3 regions of the Arthrobacter sp. PvP023 genome follow, and region 3 is predicted to be linked to each of the others. Evidence: riboswitches for the same ligand, from Rfam matches in the RefSeq annotation. Region 3 holds a riboswitch; each other region holds the start of a gene.
What was found. Region 3 has a riboswitch for S-adenosylmethionine ahead of JOE31_RS16200 (bifunctional o-acetylhomoserine/o-acetylserine sulfhydrylase). Riboswitches for the same ligand answer to the same signal wherever they lie in the genome.

Region 1: another riboswitch for S-adenosylmethionine. It lies ahead of JOE31_RS02990 (DUF1737 domain-containing protein); the one in region 3 lies ahead of JOE31_RS16200 (bifunctional o-acetylhomoserine/o-acetylserine sulfhydrylase).
Region 2: another riboswitch for S-adenosylmethionine. It lies ahead of JOE31_RS09480 (aminotransferase class V-fold PLP-dependent enzyme); the one in region 3 lies ahead of JOE31_RS16200 (bifunctional o-acetylhomoserine/o-acetylserine sulfhydrylase).

Annotation. Positions count from the first base shown of each region.
Region 1 covers NZ_JAFIBI010000001.1:636,819-643,024, forward strand. The annotation lists gene JOE31_RS02965 (UDP-N-acetylglucosamine 1-carboxyvinyltransferase) at 1-222, shown strand, start outside; gene JOE31_RS02970 (glutamate--cysteine ligase) at 296-1,522, shown strand; gene JOE31_RS02975 (hypothetical protein) at 1,551-1,874, shown strand; gene JOE31_RS02980 (O-succinylhomoserine sulfhydrylase) at 1,911-3,119, opposite strand; gene JOE31_RS02985 (rhodanese-like domain-containing protein) at 3,120-3,530, opposite strand; gene JOE31_RS02990 (DUF1737 domain-containing protein) at 3,527-3,844, opposite strand; SAM riboswitch class IV at 3,879-3,991, opposite strand; gene JOE31_RS02995 (NtaA/DmoA family FMN-dependent monooxygenase) at 4,223-5,518, shown strand; gene JOE31_RS03000 (aromatic amino acid ammonia-lyase) at 5,523-6,206, shown strand, end outside.
Region 2 covers NZ_JAFIBI010000001.1:2,063,246-2,069,451, forward strand. The annotation lists gene JOE31_RS09475 (class I SAM-dependent methyltransferase) at 1-735, opposite strand, end outside; gene JOE31_RS09480 (aminotransferase class V-fold PLP-dependent enzyme) at 799-2,220, opposite strand; SAM riboswitch class IV at 2,256-2,369, opposite strand; gene hisN (histidinol-phosphatase) at 2,599-3,411, opposite strand; gene JOE31_RS09490 (ribosome small subunit-dependent GTPase A) at 3,452-4,567, opposite strand; gene aroA (3-phosphoshikimate 1-carboxyvinyltransferase) at 4,557-5,939, opposite strand; gene JOE31_RS09500 (DoxX family protein) at 5,946-6,206, opposite strand, start outside.
Region 3 covers NZ_JAFIBI010000001.1:3,514,189-3,520,394, forward strand. The annotation lists gene JOE31_RS16185 (zinc-dependent alcohol dehydrogenase family protein) at 1-528, opposite strand, end outside; gene JOE31_RS16190 (MFS transporter) at 544-1,926, opposite strand; gene JOE31_RS16195 (homoserine O-acetyltransferase) at 2,097-3,281, opposite strand; SAM riboswitch class IV at 3,294-3,409, opposite strand; gene JOE31_RS16200 (bifunctional o-acetylhomoserine/o-acetylserine sulfhydrylase) at 3,500-4,816, opposite strand; SAM riboswitch class IV at 4,876-4,990, opposite strand; gene JOE31_RS16205 (VOC family protein) at 5,151-5,789, shown strand; gene JOE31_RS16210 (CPBP family intramembrane glutamic endopeptidase) at 5,918-6,206, opposite strand, start outside.

The DNA of each region.
Region 1 (6,206 bases), 2.9 Mb from region 3:
CTGGACCCGCACCGGATCTACGTCAACGGACCCACCAGGTGGCGTGCCGCCGAGGTGGGCTGCCCGCCCGCCCTCCGCCCGGCCGCCTGTATCCTGCTGGCCATGCTGGCTGCCCGCGGTGTTTCGGAACTGCGCAACATCTACGTGATCGAGCGCGGGTACGAGGACCTGGCCGAGCGGCTCAACACCATCGGTGCGAAGATCGAGTACTTCCAGGACTGACCCGTTCCGCCCTGTAAGGCAGGCGCCGTTGCGGCGCCTGTCTTACAGGGCGGCACAGGAGCACAATGTATGCATGCGAACTTTCGGGGTTGAGGAAGAGCTGCTGATTGTGGACCCCGTGACCGGGGAGCCGCTGGCGCTGGCGGACGCCCTGCTGGCAGGGCGGACGCTTGCTGCGGACGACGCTCCGGACAAACCCCGGATCCCTGACCCTCACGATCCAAACCGTCACGACGGCGACACCGGGCTCACTGCCGAACTGAAACTCGAGCAGATCGAGACGCAGACCCGTCCGTGCCTGAACTATGAGGAGCTGCTCCTCCAGATCCGCCAGGGCCGGGCCCTGGCCGACACCGCCGCGAAGAAACACAATGCGCGGGTGGCCGCGCTGGCGACTTCGCCGATTGCCTCCACGACGCACACCACACCGAACCCCCGCTATGCCACCATGCAGGAGCGATTTGGCCTCACCGTCCACGAGCAGCTGACTTGCGGGTTCCACGTCCACACTTTCGTCGAATCCCCGGAAGAAGGCGTGGCTGTCATCGACCGGATCAGGGACAAGCTGGCGGTGCTGACCGCGCTCAGCGCGAACTCGCCGTACTGGAAGGGCGTGGAGACCGGCTTCGAGAGTTACCGCACCCAGGCCTGGAACCGCTGGCCGACGTCGGGCCCGTCCCAGATCTTCGGGACGCACTCCATGTACCGCCGCGTGGTCACCCGGCTGCTGGACAGCGGCGTGCTGCTTGACGAAGGCATGATCTATTTTGACGCGCGGCTCTCCCGCAACCACCCCACCGTGGAGGTCCGGGTGGCGGACGTCTGCCTGCAGGCCGAGGACGCCGCCCTGATCGCCGTCCTGGTGCGGGGCCTGGTGGAATCGGCCAGCAGGGAATGGCGGGCCGGTGTGGACCCCGCGCCCGTACCGACGGTGCTCTTGCGGATGGCCGCGTGGCAGGCGAGCAATTGCGGACTGAGGGGAGACCTCCTGGATTTCGGCACATTCCGTCCCGCTCCCGCAGAGGAAGTGGTGGATGCGCTGGTGGACTACGTGGCGCCCGTCCTGGCGGAACAGGACGAGCTGGGACTGGCCCGGGAAGGCGTGCGGAGAATCCTGGACAGGGGGACCGGTTCGGAACAGCAGCGCCTTGCCATGCAGGAAGGCCTTGCCGGGACCTCGGACGCCGCTGCCGGGCTGGCCGCAGTGGTTGCCCACGCGGTGGACGTGAGCATGCGCCGGACCGAAGCCATCACCGCGCGCGAGAAAGCGCCCGTGCTGTTGCGCGTCCGCCAGTCCTGAACAGGTTCCTACTACCCCGGAGCGCGCCATGGAAACCGAATACGCAACAGTCACGGGACATGATGTCACCACCATCACCTGTGTCTGCGGTAACACCGTCAGCGACGAGGGGCTGATCCAGGCCAACTCCGAAGGCATGCCCGTGCACCTTGGCGAGGGAACTCCCGTGCCTGCCGGACTGGCCGAGTGGCCCGGGGACGAGGACCTCTACACGCTGTGCCCGGCATGCGGGCGGGTCTACCATGACACCGTCATCGAAGAGACCGGAACCGCGCCCGTGGCTTTCACCGTGGACGTTGCGGCCGCCCCGATAGCCGAAGCGATCCGCTTGCACTGGGAACTGGACACCTGACGTTCGGCGCGGCAGGCCGTCGTAGCTTCGCGCTGGTCAGATCTGCTTAAGCGCCTGCTCCAGGTCACGGATGAGGTCGTCAACATCCTCGAGTCCTACCGACAGGCGGACCACGCCGTCGCTCAGCCCGATGGCGGCCCGGCCTTCCGGCCCCATGGCGCGGTGCGTCGTGGTGGCCGGGTGGGTGATGAGCGTCTTGGCATCGCCGAGGTTGTTGGAAATGTCGATGATCCGCAGCGCGTCCAGCAGCGCAAAGGCTGCTTCCTTCGCCGTGCGGCCCGCCGACGGCAAGAGCTCCAGCGTGAGTACGGTACCGCCGGCCTTCATCTGCTTGGCCGCCAGCTCATACTGCGGGTGGGACTTCAGCAGCGGGTACTTGACCCAGCTGACCGCCGGCTGGTCTTCCAGCCATTCGGCCAGGCGAAGCGCGGAGGCCGAGGAATGGTTGACGCGCAGCGCCATGGTTTCCAGGCCCTTCGTCAGCACCCAGGCGTTGAAGGCGGACAGCGCGGGCCCCGTGTGGCGCATCAGCTGCTTGACCGGGCCTTCGATGAACTCCTTGGTGCCCAGGATGGCACCGCCGAGAACCCGCCCCTGGCCGTCGATGTGCTTGGTGCCGGAGTAGACCACCACATCCGCGCCGAGCTCCCCGCAGCGCTGCAGCAGGGGAGTGGCAAAGACATTGTCGACGACGACGGTCGCCCCTGCCGCGTGTGCCAGTTCGCTGACCGCGGCGATGTCCACGATTTCCTGCATGGGGTTCGACGGCGACTCAAAGAAGACCGCCGTCGTGGGCTCCGAAAGGGCGGCGCGCCACTGCTCCAGGTCCGGGCCGTCCACGAACACCGTTTCCACGCCCCACCGAGGCAGGATCTCGTTCAAAATCACAAAGCAGGAGCCGAACAGCGAGCGGGCGGCAACCACCCGGTCACCGGCAGCCAGCAGGGCGCCCAGTGCCGTGAAGACGGCGGACATGCCGGACGCCGTCGCAAAGCACGCCTCGGTGCCCTCGAGCAGCCGGAGCCGTTCCTGGAAGGTGGCCACGGAGGGGTTGCCGTACCGGGAGTACACAAACCGTTCGTCCTCGCCGGTGAATGCGCGCTCGGCGGCTGCCGCGGATTCGTAGACGAACCCTGAGTTGAGGAAGATCGGCTCGGCGGTCTCCTGGAAATTGGTGCGGTCAAGACCGCCGCGGACAGCCTGGGTGTCGGGGCTCCAGCCGGCGGCGTCGGGATTGAAGGTCACTTAGTTCTTTCCGAGGTTGGTGGGCAGGCCGCGGTTCTTCCAGCCGTTGACGGTGCGTTCGCCGAAACGGTCCGGTTCGCCTTCAAAGCCTTCGAGGACGTTGTAGGCGGTGAACCCGGCCCGCGTGGCGGCTATGGCGGCGGCGACGGACCGTACGCCGGAACGGCAGAGGAACACCAGTTCGACGCCGGAATCCTCTGGGGCCTGCTGCTTCAGCTGGTCGACAAAGTCCGGGTTGGGGATGCCGCCGGGGAAGGTCCACTGGATGAAGAGGGGATCGTTGTCCGTGGCTTTGGTGTCCGGGATGCCGATGTGCGCCCACTCGCCCTCGGTCCGGACATCCACCAGGACGGCGCCCTGTTCCAGTTTGGCCCAGGCGTCCTGCGGGCTCAGGTCTCCGGCGTAGCTCATGCGTGGCCCTCGAAGCCTTCGCCCGGGAAGTCGGCGTCGAACTCAAGTTCGTCCACTGCGGTTGCCACTGCAGCGTCGGAGCTGGCGACGGCCTCGGGCAGGATCACGGCCTGGGCCACGATCACGGTGGTGCCGTTGAAGGTTGCCGCCGGGCTCCCGTGCAGGACATAGCCGTCGGCCAGCGCCGCGGAGATGCGCTCGCAGAACGAGCGGTCGTCGGGGCCGGTGATTAGCCGGTAGGCCAGCCGTTCCTGCGGCAGTGCCCGGGCCGGTTGTTCCTGGCCGGCGGCAGCCGGTTCGGCTGCCGGGGCCAGCGGTGCGGGTGCGTCGGACACGACGGATCTCCTTCTCTCACGCTTGCAACTCGAATATCGATATGCCGAGTATTCACCTGAGGCACCCCGCCGTGGAAGGAGGGTTGCCGACCGGCCAGTCAGGGCTTGGCACCGGTTCTCATTACTCCCCAAAAACGTAACACTTACGACGGCGGCCCGCACCGCCGTCGTCGTCATCTTCCGTAACGGGAGCGCCCGCACCGCGGCCGCGCACCGGCGCCGCATCCGCCCCTGCGCGACCCCCGACTGCAGTTACAAAAGACCCCGCCGGGAGGATAATGACGGGAGATGAACCGCTGTAACGCCGGATGAAATCAGGCAGCCGTGAATGAATCGAATCGGAATACAGTCAGTCCCATGCTGCACTTCGGTTGGTTTGTGGGTCACGGTTTCGGTGTCCAGGGCTGGGGCACGCCCGGCTACGGCATCGGGTACGACTGGAAAAAACCCGCCCTGTACCAGCACGCCGTGCGGGAATTCGAGCGGGCCGGGCTGGACCTTTTCATCATCGAGGACTCCCTCACGGTGCCGGACACCTACGGCGGGAGCGCCGAGGTGTCGCTGGCGCAGGCATCCTTCGCACCCAAGCACGATCCGCTGGCCCTGGTGCCCTACCTGCTCTCCGTCACGGAACACCTGGGCATTGTTCCCACGGTGAGTGCGTCGTTCTATCCGCCGTTCACGGCGGCACGGCTGCTGGCCACCCTGCAGCATTTCTCCAACGGCCAGGTGGGCTGGAACGTGGTGACCTCCGGCAGCGACCTTGCCGCGCAGAACTACGGCCTGGACCAGCAGATCGAGCACGACCTCCGCTACGAGAAAGCGGAGGAATTCGTGGACGTGGTGCGCAAGCTCTGGCGCAGCTGGGAGCCGGACGCCATTGTGGAGGACGCGGACGCAGGCATCTTCGCGGACCACACGAAGGTCCACCCGATCAACCACGACGGCGAGTTCTTCAAGGTCCGTGGACCGCTGAACACCGCACCGATGCCCGAGGAACCGGTGCTGGTGCAGGCCGGGGCGTCACCGCGGGGCAAGGCCTTCGCGGGCGCCAACACGGATGTCGCGATTGCCCTGGCCAGGGGTGCGGACGGCATGAAGGCCTACCGTGATTCGATCCGGGCCGAGGCAGCCGCGGCAGGGCGGAACCCCGACGACGTCAAGGTGCTGTATGTCCTCAAGCCCGCCGTGGTGGGCTCCCGCGCCGAAGCGGACGAGCTCCGGGAGCAGCGCCGCCAGCTGAAGCGGCGCGACATCGACAGCCAGCTGAACTCCATCTCCTACCTCTCCGTGATCGACTTCAAACAGTTCGACCTTGACGCCCCGCTCCCCGAGCTCACCACGAACAGCAACCAGGGCACCCTGGACCATTTCGCCAAGGCGGGTCCTCCCGGGTCCACTCTGCGCCAGCTCCTGCAGGCCCGCAGCGGCGGCGCAGGGGACAGCATCATCGGCACGGCCGAGGAGATTGCCGACTACCTCGAAGAAACCGGTGTCCAGGTGGGCGGGGACGGCTTCCTGTTCTCAGGTTTCGTTGACCCGGCCACCGTTCACGGCGTGCTGGACCGGCTGGCCCCGGTGCTGCGGCGCCGCGGGCTGCTCCGGACAAGCTATGGCGACGGCGGCTTCCGCCGGAACCTGCTGGACTTCTAGTGCCATGGGCGGCGGCAGCGGAAACTTCCTGATCGGCACGGCCCACCTGCGCGCCCGGGATATCGCCGAGGCCGCGGCTGATCCGGCCGTCAAGTTCGTCCTGAGCGTGGACGCCCTGGAGCTGATCGGGCTTTCGCGCGAGGTGGTGCAGCGGGCCATCGACTCCGGCCACCGCGTCTACGGCCTCAATACCTTGCTGGGGTCCGGGCGTGACACCGCCGTGGATGAACAGGCGGTCCTCGCGTACCAGGTGCAGGTTGTGCGGTACCACAACAGCGGGGTGGGCGGGTTTCTCGGCGCCGACGAGGTCCGGGCCGTGATCCTGGCGCGGCTGGCGGGCTTCAGCCGCGGCGGCTCCGGCGTCCGGCCGGAAACAGCACGCTTCTACGCTGAGATGCTCAACCGCGGGGTGGTCCCGGCGATCCCGCGTGAAGGGTCCGTCGGTTCCGCCGACCTGACCCACCTCGCCGCTGTGGCCGCCGTCGCCATCGGGGAAGGCCAGGCGGTGGCAACGGACGGTCAGCTGCTGCCCGGCGGGCAGGCCCTGGCGGACGCCGGGCTGGCCCCGCTGGAACTCGCGCCCGGCGAAGCCCTGGCTCTGGTCAGCTCCAACTCCTATTCCATCGGCGTCGGGGCGCTGGTGCTGCGCCGCCTCCTCCGCCTCGCCGATCTCGCGGACACCGCGCTC
Region 2 (6,206 bases), 1.5 Mb from region 3:
GAGTCCGATAACGTCTCCGGCGGAGTGTGCCAGGTGCTCGTGGAGGTACCAGTCCAAGTTGGCGCGGACTTTGGCCCGGATGCTTTCTCCGGCGGCGAGGTAGTAGCTGCGGGACTTTGCCAGTTCAACGATGTCCTCAGTGGTCACGGGATCTTCCCAGCGCGTCAGGTGGCTCTCAAGACCGGCAAACTCCGGGCCGATCGCGGGGCGGAAGTCCGGTTTGTGCACATCGCCTGCATGCATGATCCGGGAGAGCCGGTGGACCCACGGGACCGACGTATCCAGCTGGTTCCAGATCAGCCCCAGCACGCCCCCCGGACGGAGAATGCGGGACAGTTCGGTGCTGGCCAAACGGGGATCGCACCAGTGCCATGCCTGGGCAACGGTCACGACGTCGAACGCGGCGTCCGGGAGTCCGGTGGACTCCGCTGTGCCCTCCGTCGCAGGAACCCCCGGAAGGGCCAGCCGGAGTTGGGCGAGCATATCCGGTGAGGGATCCACTGCGGTGACATTCAGGCCGCGCTGCACCAGCAAAGCGGTGTACTTTCCCGTCCCGGCGCCGATGTCAGCGGCGCCGGACGCGCCGCCTATCCCGCCGACGCTTCGGAGCAGCCAGTCCACGGAATCGGCGGGATAGCCGGGACGGACCCGGTCATAGTGTTCGCCGCCGTCCTGGAAACTCCGGCCGAGCTCGTACCGGCGCTGGTGGTGCAGTTTGGGGCCTCCCCGTGCCACGTGCAGTCTCCTTCGGGCAGGCTGGAATTCTTACCCCTCGAATTTACCGCACACGCCGCACCCTCAGTCTTCGGTGCAGGGTGCCGCGCCGGCAGTGCCGGGGGTGTTGGGTGCCCAGTCCGGATAACTGCGCGTGTCGTTGGCCGGCACCCAGCGGCCCGAGTCCACCACGTAGTCCCAGCCGAGGCCGGTCCGGCGGAGTTCCTCGACCCCGGCGAGCAGGCGCTGGGCGTCCTCCAGCCGGGAGCCGACGCCGAAGCTTGCCCGCAGCGAGCCTGACGGCAGTCCCAGCCGCTTCAGCAGCGGGTGGGCGCAAAAGCGGCCGTCGCGCAGGCCTACGCCGTGCTCCGCGGAGAGATAGGCGGCCACAAGGCCGGCGTCGTAGCCGGCGACGGAGAAGTTGACCACACCGATGGTGTCCGTGGCCTGGTCGGTGTCGCTGAAGATCTGGTGGACAGTGACGCCGTCGATCTTCCGCAGTCCCTCGACGAGGAAGGACCGGATGGCCGTCTCATGGGCGTGCCACAGGTCCTGGTCCAGGGCGCCGATGACCTGGGTGGCCCGGGCCAGGGTGGCGGCCCCAAGGACGTTCGGTGAGCCGCCTTCATGCCGTGCCGGCCCTGTAGTCCAGCTGACGGAGTCCAGCCGGGCCTCACGCACGGCTCCGCCGCCTGCGAGGTGGGGCGTCCCGGCGTCGAGCCAGTCCGGCCGGCCCACGAGGACGCCGCTGCCAAACGGCGCGTACAGCTTGTGGCCTGAGAAGGCGAGGTAGTCGACGTCGTCCGCGGCGATGTCGATGCGGCGGTGCGGGGCCAGCTGCGCCGCGTCCACAACGATCCTTGCGCCGTGTTCGTGAGCCAGTGCGGCCAGCTCGCGGACGGGAAGAATTTCGCCGGTGACGTTGGAGGCGCCCGTGACGGCCAGCAGGCTGATGTCACCCCGCCGCAGCTCGGACCGCAGGTTCTCCAGGGTGGCCCTGAGCGTCGGAGCGGCAACAACACTCCGGTGCGGCACACCCTGCCACGGGAGCAGGTTGGCATGGTGTTCGATGTCGAGGTACAGCACTTCGCCGGTGTGGCGGCCGTCGGACACCGGCAGGCACCCGGCCAGCAGGTTCAGTGAGTCCGTGGTGTTCCGGGTGAAGATGACGGAATCGTCTGCCCTGCCGCCCACAAACCCGCGGACGATGTCCCGGGCATTTTCGTACACCGACGTGCTGATCTGCGAGGCATAGCCCGCGCCGCGGTGCACGCTGGCGTAGTACGGCAGGATCTCGTTGAGGTAGGCCGAGACAACGGACAGCGCCGGGGCCGATGCGCCGTAGTCCAGGTTCGCGTAACGGACGTGCCCGCCCTGGATCAGCGGAGCCTGGATCTCTGCGCCGGTAACGGCTGAGAGGGGGCGCTGGGCGACGGTGAACCGCGGGTCCAGACGGCCTGCAGCGGACGTGGTTGCGGCGTTTGCGGGGAAAGTGGCAGTAGTCATGGGGACCTCACTGTAAAGGGACCCCGCACTCCGGGGATCCGCGCTTGCCGGGTCCGTTCCGGACCGGCCTGGTCGTCACCCGGGGCACCCCACCGCGAATGGAGGGTTGCCGGCCAGCAAACCGGGGTTTAGCGCTGGCACTCGTGACCTGTTTCGAGATTAGGACATTCACCGCGGAGCGGGAAAGTCGCGGCAATTATTAAGCTCTTTGTTACGCGCGTCGGAAGAAGGGGGATAGCGCCGAATAAAACGACGGCGGACACCCCCTAAGGAGGGAATCCGCCGTCGTTTATTCGGCAACCGGTTGATGTGCCCGCGGGTGATGCGCCCGGTCCGGAACCGCTTGGCGGCGGGCCGGGCACCGGGCCGGGTCGCGCGTCAGAGGAGGTCGTCGAGTTCCGGGTTCAGCCGCTTGAGGACCTCGGAATGAAGGATTGAATTGGTGGCCAGGGCGTTTCCGCCGAAGGGGCCGTCCACTCCTTCCAGCGAGGTGAAGCGTCCGCCGGCTTCGGTGACAATCGGCACGAGCGCCGCCATGTCGTAGAGGTTCAGTTCCGGCTCGCAGGCGATGTCCACCGACCCCTCGGCCACCATGCAGTAGGACCAGAAGTCACCGTAGGCGCGGGTCCGCCAGACTTCCTCAGTGAGTCCCAGGAACTCGTCCAGGTTGCCCCGTTCCTTCCAGCCGCCCAGGCTTGAATAGGAGAGGGAAGCGTCGGAAAGTTTGGACACGTTCGAAACCTTGAGGCGGGTGGCGGCAGCAAGCGATCGTCCCATGTAGGCGCCTGCGCCTTTCGCCGCCCACCAGCGCTTGCCCAGCGCCGGCGCGCTGACCAGCCCGACCACCGGCTCACCTTCATCCACGAGGGCGATCAGGGTGGCCCACACCGGCACGCCGCGGACGAAGTTCTTGGTGCCGTCGATCGGATCGATGATCCAGCGGCGGGAACCATGTCCGGAACTGCCGAACTCTTCGCCGAGGACGGCATCTCGCGGACGGGAACGGGAGAGCTGGCCGCGGATGGACTCTTCAGCTGCCTTGTCAGCATCCGTTACCGGCGTAAGATCCGGTTTGGTTTCAATCTGAAGATCCAGCGCCTTGAAGCGGCTCATGGTCTGGGAGTCAACAGAGTCGGCCAGGACATGGGCGAGGCGCAGGTCATCGTTGTAGCTCGAAGCGGGTTGGGTCATGGTTCCAAACTACCGTCTCTGCAGCCGGCGGGCCGGGATGTCACGAAACGATGCCGAGTTCCTTGGCGTCCTGCGCTTCCATCCGGGGGTCGGTGCCGAGCAGCCGCCGAAGGGACGCCAGGCGTGCCGCGCCGGACGGGCCGGCGTGTCCTTCGGCCACCCAGGCGTCCACGCCGCAGTTGACGGCGGAGGCATCGTGCTTGCAGCCGCGTTCACAGGCATCCGTGCCGGGTTCGAGATCGGGGAACGAACGCAGGATGCGGTCCGGATCCACGTGGGCAAGGCCGAAAGACCGGATGCCGGGCGTGTCAATGATCCAGCTACCGGCGGGCGCGTCACTGATCCGCAGGGCAAGCGCGGACGACGACGTGTGCCGTCCCCTCCCGGTGACGGCGTTGACGCCTCCCGTGGCCCGCTCAGCACCCGTCAGGGCATTGACCATGGTGGACTTCCCTACACCGGAATGGCCGAGCATCACGGTGACCTTGCCGTCGAGGTGGGCCCGCAGCTGCGAGACGGCGTCACTGTCCAGGCGGGCCGAGAGCCCGTCATCCGAGCGTGCATCGATTCCGGAGGCCGCGGCGTCCGCAGTTCGGCTGATGATCACCGGAAAATCCAAGTGCCGGTAGTTGGACAGGAGCTCCGTGGGATCCTTGACGTCCGCTTTGGTGACCAGCAGCAACGGCTCAATCCCGGCATCGTACGCCGCCACCAGGGCCCGGTCAATGAAGCCGGTGCGCGGTTCCGGATTGGCGGCGGCAACCACCACCACAAGCTGGTCCGCATTCGCGACCACTGCCCGCTCGATGGGGTCCGTGTCATCGGCGCTGCGCCGCAGCAGCGTGCGGCGGTCCTGGATCTTCACGAGCCGCGCAAGGGTGTCCGGGGCCCCCGAAACATCTCCCACCAGGGAGACGAAGTCCCCGGCCACCACAGGCGAACGGCGCAGTTCACGGGCGCGCGCGGCAATCACCGTGCGCTCGTTCCCGCTGTCCTCGCCCACCACTGCCGTATAGCGCCCGCGGTCCACCGTAATGATCCTGCCGGTCACGGCGTCGTCGTGGCTGGGGCGGTCCTTGGTCCGGGGACGGGAGCCTTTCTTGTTGGGACGGATCCGGATATCGGACTCGTCCCAGGAACCGGTGCTACGCCCCACGGGCCTGTTCCGTCTGCCGGCCCGGCTGTTGTGTGAGCATGGCTTCCCACAGTTGCGGAAAGTCCGGCATCGTCTTGGACGTGGTGCCGATGTCTTCCACCTCCACGCCGGGAACGGCAAGGCCCAGGATGGCCCCTGCGGTGGCCATGCGATGGTCCGCGTAGCTGTGCACGACGCCGCCGTGGAGCTTGGCGGGCCGGATCACCAGGCCGTCGGAGGTTTCCTCGGCGTCCCCGCCGAGGCGGTTGATCTCCGTGACGAGTGCCGCGAGCCGGTCCGTCTCGTGGCCGCGGAGGTGCGCGATGCCGGTGAGCCGCGACGGACCCGTGGCCAAGGCGCACAGTGCGGCTACTGTCGGTGCAAGTTCGCTGGTGTCGGCAAAGTCCGCACCCGTGATTTCGGGCCCGCCGGTAACGGTGAGTGTGCCGTCGTCCAGCGTGACCGTGGCGCCCATTGAAGTCAGGATGCTGCGCCAAAGGTTGCCCACCTGCGTGGTGGGGGAGGGCCAGTTGGGAATACGGACCGTGCCCCGGGTCGCCAGCGCGGCGGCGAGGAACGGCCCGGCATTCGACAGGTCCTGCTCGATGCGGCGATCGAAGGCCCGGATGGGACCCGGCGCGACGACCCAGTGATTCGGGACGGAATCGTCGACGGACACCCCAACTTCCCTCAGGACGGCGACGGTCATGTTGATGTGGTCCAGGCTGGGGACCGGCTTGCCCACGTGCTCAAGGTGCAGGCCCTCGGTGAAACGCGCGCCCACCAGGAGCAGCGCCGACACGAACTGCGAGGAGGCGCTTGCATCGATCACAAGGTGGCCGCCCCGAACCTGGCCAGTGCCCGCCACTGCGAAGGGAAGTGCCGACGGACGTGCCCCGTCCGCAGCGCGGACGTCAACGCCGAGGGCGGCCAGTGCCTCGATGATGGTGCCCATAGGACGCTTGCGGGCGTGCGGGTCGCCGTCGAAGACTGTCGCCCCGTTGCGGAGCGCAGCTAGCGGCGGAACAAAGCGCATGACTGTTCCGGCGAGTCCGCAGTCGATGGCGGCGTCGGCCGCCGCGGCGTCGGAGCTGAGGGGGCTGACCTCAAGGTCGGGCCCGAACGAGCCGTCGCCGGGAACTTCCCTGATGCCTGCTCCCAGTTGCCGGAGGGCCTGGATCATGAGGGCCGAGTCGCGCGAATGAAGGGGTGCTCGCAGACGGGACGGGCCGTCGGCCAGGGCCGCAAGAACCAGATACCTGTTGGTGAGGGACTTGGATCCCGGGACGGTGACCGTGGCGTCGACCGGCGCGCCGGCGAAAGGTGCCGGCCAGTGCGGCACGTCGGCAACGGGTCCTGAGGTAGTCGACGCGGTGGGGGCGGTGCCTGTCATTCGTGCCTATGCTTTCACTGCGTGGTCCACGGCCTTGCGGACAGCCTTGTCGGCCTTCTTGAGCTTCTTGGTGGTGGTCTTCCGTGCGTCAGCGGCCAGGTGGCTGGCACCCTTGCGGGCATCGGCAGCCAGGTGCTCAGCCCGCCAGGCAAGGCTCGGCTTGCCCGCGGTGTCGACGGATGCAAGCAGCACCCCGCCGGTGAGGGTGACATTCTTCAGCAGCTGCGTGCGCCGCGCGTCCCGGCCTTCCTTGGTGGTGATGTCCGC
Region 3 (6,206 bases):
GCAGCCGAACATGGCCGCGACAGTGTCCGGAACGTCGTCGTCGATCACCACCACTGATTCCCGCGCCACCAGGGCGTAGTCCGCGAAAGCCGACACCCCGAGGTGGTGGTTGATCCGCTCCCCTGACGGCGTGCGCAGCAGCGCCTCGCCGTGCAGCAGGTCCCCTGAACCGTTGACTTCGGCGGCACGGTGGCACAGGGCCGGGCGCCCGGACCGGCACGCCCGGCATTCGCCGCAGCTGGGGACGAAGACGAGCACAACGTGCTCGCCCACAGCCACGTCATGGACGCCCTCACCGACTGACACCACCCGGCCCACGGCCTCATGCCCCAGCGCCATGGGCAGTGGCCGTACCCGGGAGCCGTCCACCACGGACAGGTCCGAGTGGCACAGGCTGGAGTAGGTGATGGCCACGCCCAGTTCGCCGGCGCGGGGCTCGGGCCGTTCGAGCTCCTGCACCACTAGCGGGCGCGCTTCGGTGTAGCTGGTTCCGGCAGGGACGGTGGAGTACAGAACTGCGGCGCGCATGTGAACCGGCTGCCCCTACTTCTTGCTGGCGGCAAGGAGGTCCGCCGTGCCCTGGGCGTCCGCCGCGTCGACGTCGTGCAGCGAGATCCCGCGGGTTTCCTTGAGGAAGTACACGGCCACCATCGTCACCAGGCAGGCGCCGAGCAGGTAGACGGCCACCGGGGTGGAGGACTTGAACTGGCTCAGCAGGGCGGTGGCAATGATCGGGGCCATCGAACCGGCCACGATCGAGGTGACCTGGTAGCCGAGCGAGACGCCGGAGTAGCGCATCCGGGTGGGGAACATCTCGGCCATGATTGCAGGCTGGCCGGCGTACATCAGCGCGTGGAAGAGCAGGCCGATGGTGATGGCGGCGAGAATGACCAGATCGTTCTTGGTGTCCATCATCGGGAAGGCGAAGAAGCCCCAGGTACCGCCGAGGATTGCACCGGCCATGTAGACGGGCTTGCGGCCGAAGGCGTCGGAGAGCTTGCCGACCATCGGCACCACTGCGAAGTGGACGACGTGAGCCACGAGCAGCAGCAGGAGAATCCGGGAGGTGTCCGTCTGGACAACCACCTTCAGGTAGGTGATGGAGAAGGTGACCACGAGGTAATAAAGGATGTTCTCCGCGAAGCGGAGGCCCATGGCTGTGAAGACGCCGCGCGGGTAGCGGCGGAACACTTCACCGACGCCGTAGCCCTTCTTTTCAACGGTGACTTCCTTCTGCGCTTCCAGGAAGATGGGGGCGTCGGTGACCTTGGTCCTGATGTAGTAGCCCACCAGCACGATCACTGCGGAGAGCCAGAAGGCCACCCGCCAGCCCCAGCCGAGGAAGTCGGCGGAGGACAGTGTGGAGGACAACGTGAAGAGCACCGCGGTGGCGAGCAGGTTGCCCAGGGGTACAGCGGACTGCGGCCAGCTGGCCCAGAAGCCGCGTGACTTGCTGGGGCTGTGCTCCGCTACGAGGAGGACGGCGCCGCCCCACTCACCGCCGACGGCGAAGCCCTGGGCGAATCGCAGGAACACCAGCAGGGCCGGAGCCCAGTAGCCGATCTGTTGGAAGGTGGGCAGGCAGCCCATCAGGAACGTGGAGACGCCCACCAGGATGATGCTGAGCTGGAGCAGCTGCTTCCGGCCGAATTTGTCACCGAAATGACCGAAGACGATGCCGCCGATGGGGCGGGCGACGAAGCCAACCGCGTAGGTGAGGAAGGCGGCAATGATGCCGTCCAGTTCCGTGCCTGAGTTAGGGAAAAATGTCTTGCCAAAGACCAGGGTGGCCGCTGAAGCGTAGAGGAAGAACTCATACCACTCAACGACGGTCCCGGCCATGGAGGCCGTAACCACTTTCTTTAGCCCTGAGGCTTTGACGTCAGTCTCATCTGCGCGCCTTGCGGCGGAGTTTTGCGTGCTCATTGTGAACTCCTTCGGCGTCTCCGTCGACACCATGTGGACCATTCCGTTACGGCCGCGTGTGATGTGCACCACCAACGCGCCGGTCCCCTAGAGTATGGGCTCACATTGCCGCAGGCTCAACGCCATTTTCTGCAGAACAGCTCTGCATAAATGCACATTGAGCCGGCGGGCTAGGCGAAAAAGTTCTGCCGCAACTGAGCGCTAAGCTGCCCGATTTCAGTCAGGAAACCGTCGTGGCCGATGGGCGCCTCGATGACATGCACCGGGACGTCGCCCGGGAGTGCAGCCGCGAGTTCGCGGGACTGCGCCGGAAAATACAGACGGTCCGTATTGACGGCGGCAATGAAGAACTCAGCCGTGGCCCGGGCCAGCGCCTCCTTGAGCGGGCCGCGCCCCCGGCCCACGTCGTGGCTCATGAGCGCTTCCGTGATGGCGATGTAGCTGTTGGCATCGAAGCGCCGGACCAGCTTGGTGCCCTGATGGTCGAGGTAGCTCTCCACCTGGTAGCGGCCGCGGTCCCCCAGCGACACTGCCTGGAGCGGGGCTTCGCCGCCCTGGGCGCTCCGGCCGAACCGGGCCTCCAGCTCGTCTGCGGAACGGTACGTGATGTGCGCAATCCTGCGTGCCAGGGCCAGGCCGGCCTCAGGCTCCGGGCCGCCGTAGTAATCGCCGTCGTTGAAGTTCACGTCCTGGCGGATCGCGAGGGTCTGCGCCTGGGCAAAGGCGATCTGCTCGGCCGTGCTGCTTGCCCCGATGGAAATGACGGCGCAGCGCCGGACCCGGTCCGGGAAGCTCACGGCCCATTCCAGGGCGCGGGCTCCGCCCAGGGATCCGCCCAGGACGGCGTACCAGCTGTCGATGCCAAGGGCGTCCGCTAGCCGGGCCTCGGCCGCCGTGGTGTCGCGCAGGGTCACCAGGGGGAAGCGCGAACCCCACGGCCTGCCATCCGGCGCGGGAGTGGAAGGGCCGGTGGAGCCGTAGCAACCGCCCAGGATGTTGATGCTGACCACGAAGTACTTGTCCGTATCGACCGGGGCGCCGGGCCCGGCAAGCTGCTCCCACCAGCCTTCTTCGTCGCTGGCTCCCCTGGTAACGTGCGTGCTGCCGGTCAGGGCATGCTGCACCAGCACGGCGTTGGAACGGTCCGCGTTCAGCGTGCCCCAGGTCTCGTAGGCGAGCGTGACGTCCGGCAGGTGGCCGCCCGCCTCAAGGTCGAGCCCGCCGATGCCCTGGAACTTGACGGTTCCGTCGGGGACAGCGTCTGCGGTTTTGACTGCGGCGGTTTTCACGTCACTGGATGACAGGCTGTGGCTGGCTGTTTCGGGTACACCGCTGCGGGTGACGGCAATCGTCATCTGAAGACCTCTTCTTCGCGCTTGCCTGCCGCCAACTGGCCGGCAGGCCAGGTCTTCACCCGGGGCACCCCGCCGCGAAAGGAGGGTTGCCGGCCAGCAAGCCGGGGCTGTCGCTGGCACTCATGACCTGTAAAGAGTCTACGAAATGCGTCCCCGCAATGGCGAAGAATGTGACAGCAATATGACTCCCGGCGTCGAGGCGCCGGGAGCCATACGGCTCAGTCGCCCTTGGCGGCGCGGAAACCGGCGTCGAGGTCGGCGATGATGTCATCGATGTGCTCCAGCCCCACGGAGAGGCGGACCAGGCCCGGCGTGACCCCCGCCACGGCCTGCTGTTCCGCTGTCAGCTGGCTGTGGGTGGTGGACGCCGGGTGGATGACCAGGGAGCGCACGTCACCGATGTTCGCCACGTGGGAGTGCAGTTCCAGCGCGTCCACGAACCGCTTGCCGGCCTCGGCCCCGCCGGCGATGTTGAAGGACACGATCGCACCGGTGCCCTTGGGTCCGTACTTGCGGCCGCGGTCGTACCAGGGGCTGGACGGCAGGCCCGCGTAGGCAACGGATTCGACGTCGTCCCTTGCCTCCAGCCATTCGGCGACACTCACCGCGTTGGCCACGTGGCGCTCGACGCGCAGGCTCAGGGTTTCCAGGCCCTGGGCGATGAGGAAGGCGTTGAACGGGGACACCGCGGAGCCGAGGTCCCGCAGCAGCTGGACGCGGGCCTTGAGGATGTAGGAAAGGTTCGCGCCCAGGGCGCCCCCGGCGCCGAGGTCCCTGGCGTAGACAAGCCCGTTGTAGGTGGGGTCCGGGATGTTGAAGCCCGGGAACTTCTCCGGGTCCTTGCCGAAATCAAAGTTGCCCGAGTCCACGATCACGCCGGCGATGGCGCTGCCGTGCCCGCCAAGGTACTTCGTTGCCGAGTGGACCACAATGTCGGCGCCCCATTCCAGCGGCCGGATGAGGTACGGCGTGGACAGTGTGTTGTCCACGATCAGCGGGACCCCTGCCTCGTGGGCGACGCCGGAAACGCCTTCGATGTCCAGGACGTCCTGGCGCGGATTGGACACCACCTCGCCGAAGAAGAGCTTGGTGTTCGGCCGGACGGCGTCCTTCCACTGCTGGAGGTTGTCCGGGTCCTCCACGAACGTCACGGAGATGCCGAACTTCTTCAGGGTGTGGGCCAGCAGGTTGTACGTGCCGCCGTAGAGGCTGGGGCTGGCCACCACGTGATCGCCGGCTTCGGCGACGTTGAGGATGGCGAATGTTTCGGCGGCCTGTCCCGAGCTGAGCAGCAGCGCCGCCAGCCCGCATTCAAGGCTGGCCACGCGCTGCTCCACCGCGTCCTGGGTGGGATTGCCGATGCGGGTATAGATGGGCGCCAGTTCGGCCAGCGCGAAGCGGTTGGCGGCGCTTTCGGCGCTAGGGAACACGAACGACGTCGTCTGGTAAATGGGGAGGGCCCTGGCGCCGGTGGCGCTGTCCGGCTCCTGGCCGGCGTGGATCTGGCGGGTTTCGAAAGACCAGGCATTGGACATTGGAGGCTCCTTAAGGAAGGGCACCGTGGCCGGACGCACAGTATGCCGGGCCGGCTCTGGTGCCGCGCTTGCCGACCGGCGGTTGCCGGCGGCCAGGTCCTCACCCGGGGCACCCCACCGCGGAACGAGGGTTGCCGGCCAGCAAGCCGGGGCTCAATGCTGGCGCTCATGACCTGGACCCAGTGTAGAAACAGAGCAATCCGTCTGAATAGGTTTGTGACGAAGGACGTCGGCCGCGTGATTTCGTGGGCTTCAGGGCCGTCCGCCATAACGTCCCATCTTGGTAAGGACACCCTTAGCTGAGAGCTCCATCACAAAGTGCCAAGATGAGGGCATGCGCATGGATCACGTCTCTTACGCCTGTGAACAAGATGGCTTGGCTGCCACCACCGAACGTATTGCAACCGCCCTCGGCGTCGAAGCCGTTAAGGGCGGGGTACACCCCCGTTTCGGCACCCGCAACATGATTATCCCGCTGGCCGGGCACAAGTATCTCGAGGTCGTGGAGGTCCTGGACCACCCGGCATCCGACAAGGCTCCGTTCGGGCAGGCTGTCCGGGCACGCTCCGCAGCGGGCGGTGGCTGGATGGGCTGGTGCGTCGAAGTGGACGACCTGGCACCGTTCGAAGAACGCCTCGGCCGATCGGCTGTCAACGGCAACCGCAAGTTCCCCGACGGCCGCGAACTCGTCTGGAAGCAGATCGGCATCCTGGGCCTCATTGCAGACCCGCAGGTACCCTACATGCTCAAGTGGGAAGGCGACCCGGAGCTTCACCCGTCCAACGCCTACCCGAGCAACGTTAAGATGTCCAGCCTCACCATCGCCGGCTCGGCCGAACGCGTCACGGAATGGCTCGGTCAACCGGTCGAGAAGCCCTTGGAGGATGTGGCTGTTGAATGGGTCGCCCCCAAGGGGACGCCGGGAATCCTGTCCGTCACGTTCGAAACCGCCTCCGGGGCCGTAACCATCTGACCCTGCTCTACCGTGTGGTCCTCCGGGGCCACGGGCAGCGCGCTGCCCTTCCGAACTTCGGCCGCTATCAGCGGGTGCCAACGACGTCACCCACCGATAGCGGCCGAATCCTTTTAAGCAGTGGCCGGCTAGCCCAGGCCGATGGCCTTGCCGAAGAGGCTGAAGCCGACGAACGCCACAATGTCCAGCAGTGCGTGGGCGATCACCAGCGGCATGACGCGGCGGGTCTTCGTATAGATCCACGCAAATACCACGCCCATGACAGCGTTGCCGATGAACGGGCCGAAGCCCTGGTAGAGGTGGTAGCTGCCCCGGAGCATGGAGCTGGCGAAGATGGCCAGCGGCATGCTCCAGCCGAACTTGCCGAGCCGGTCCAGCAGGTACCCCACCACGATGACCTCCTCCACGATCCCGTGC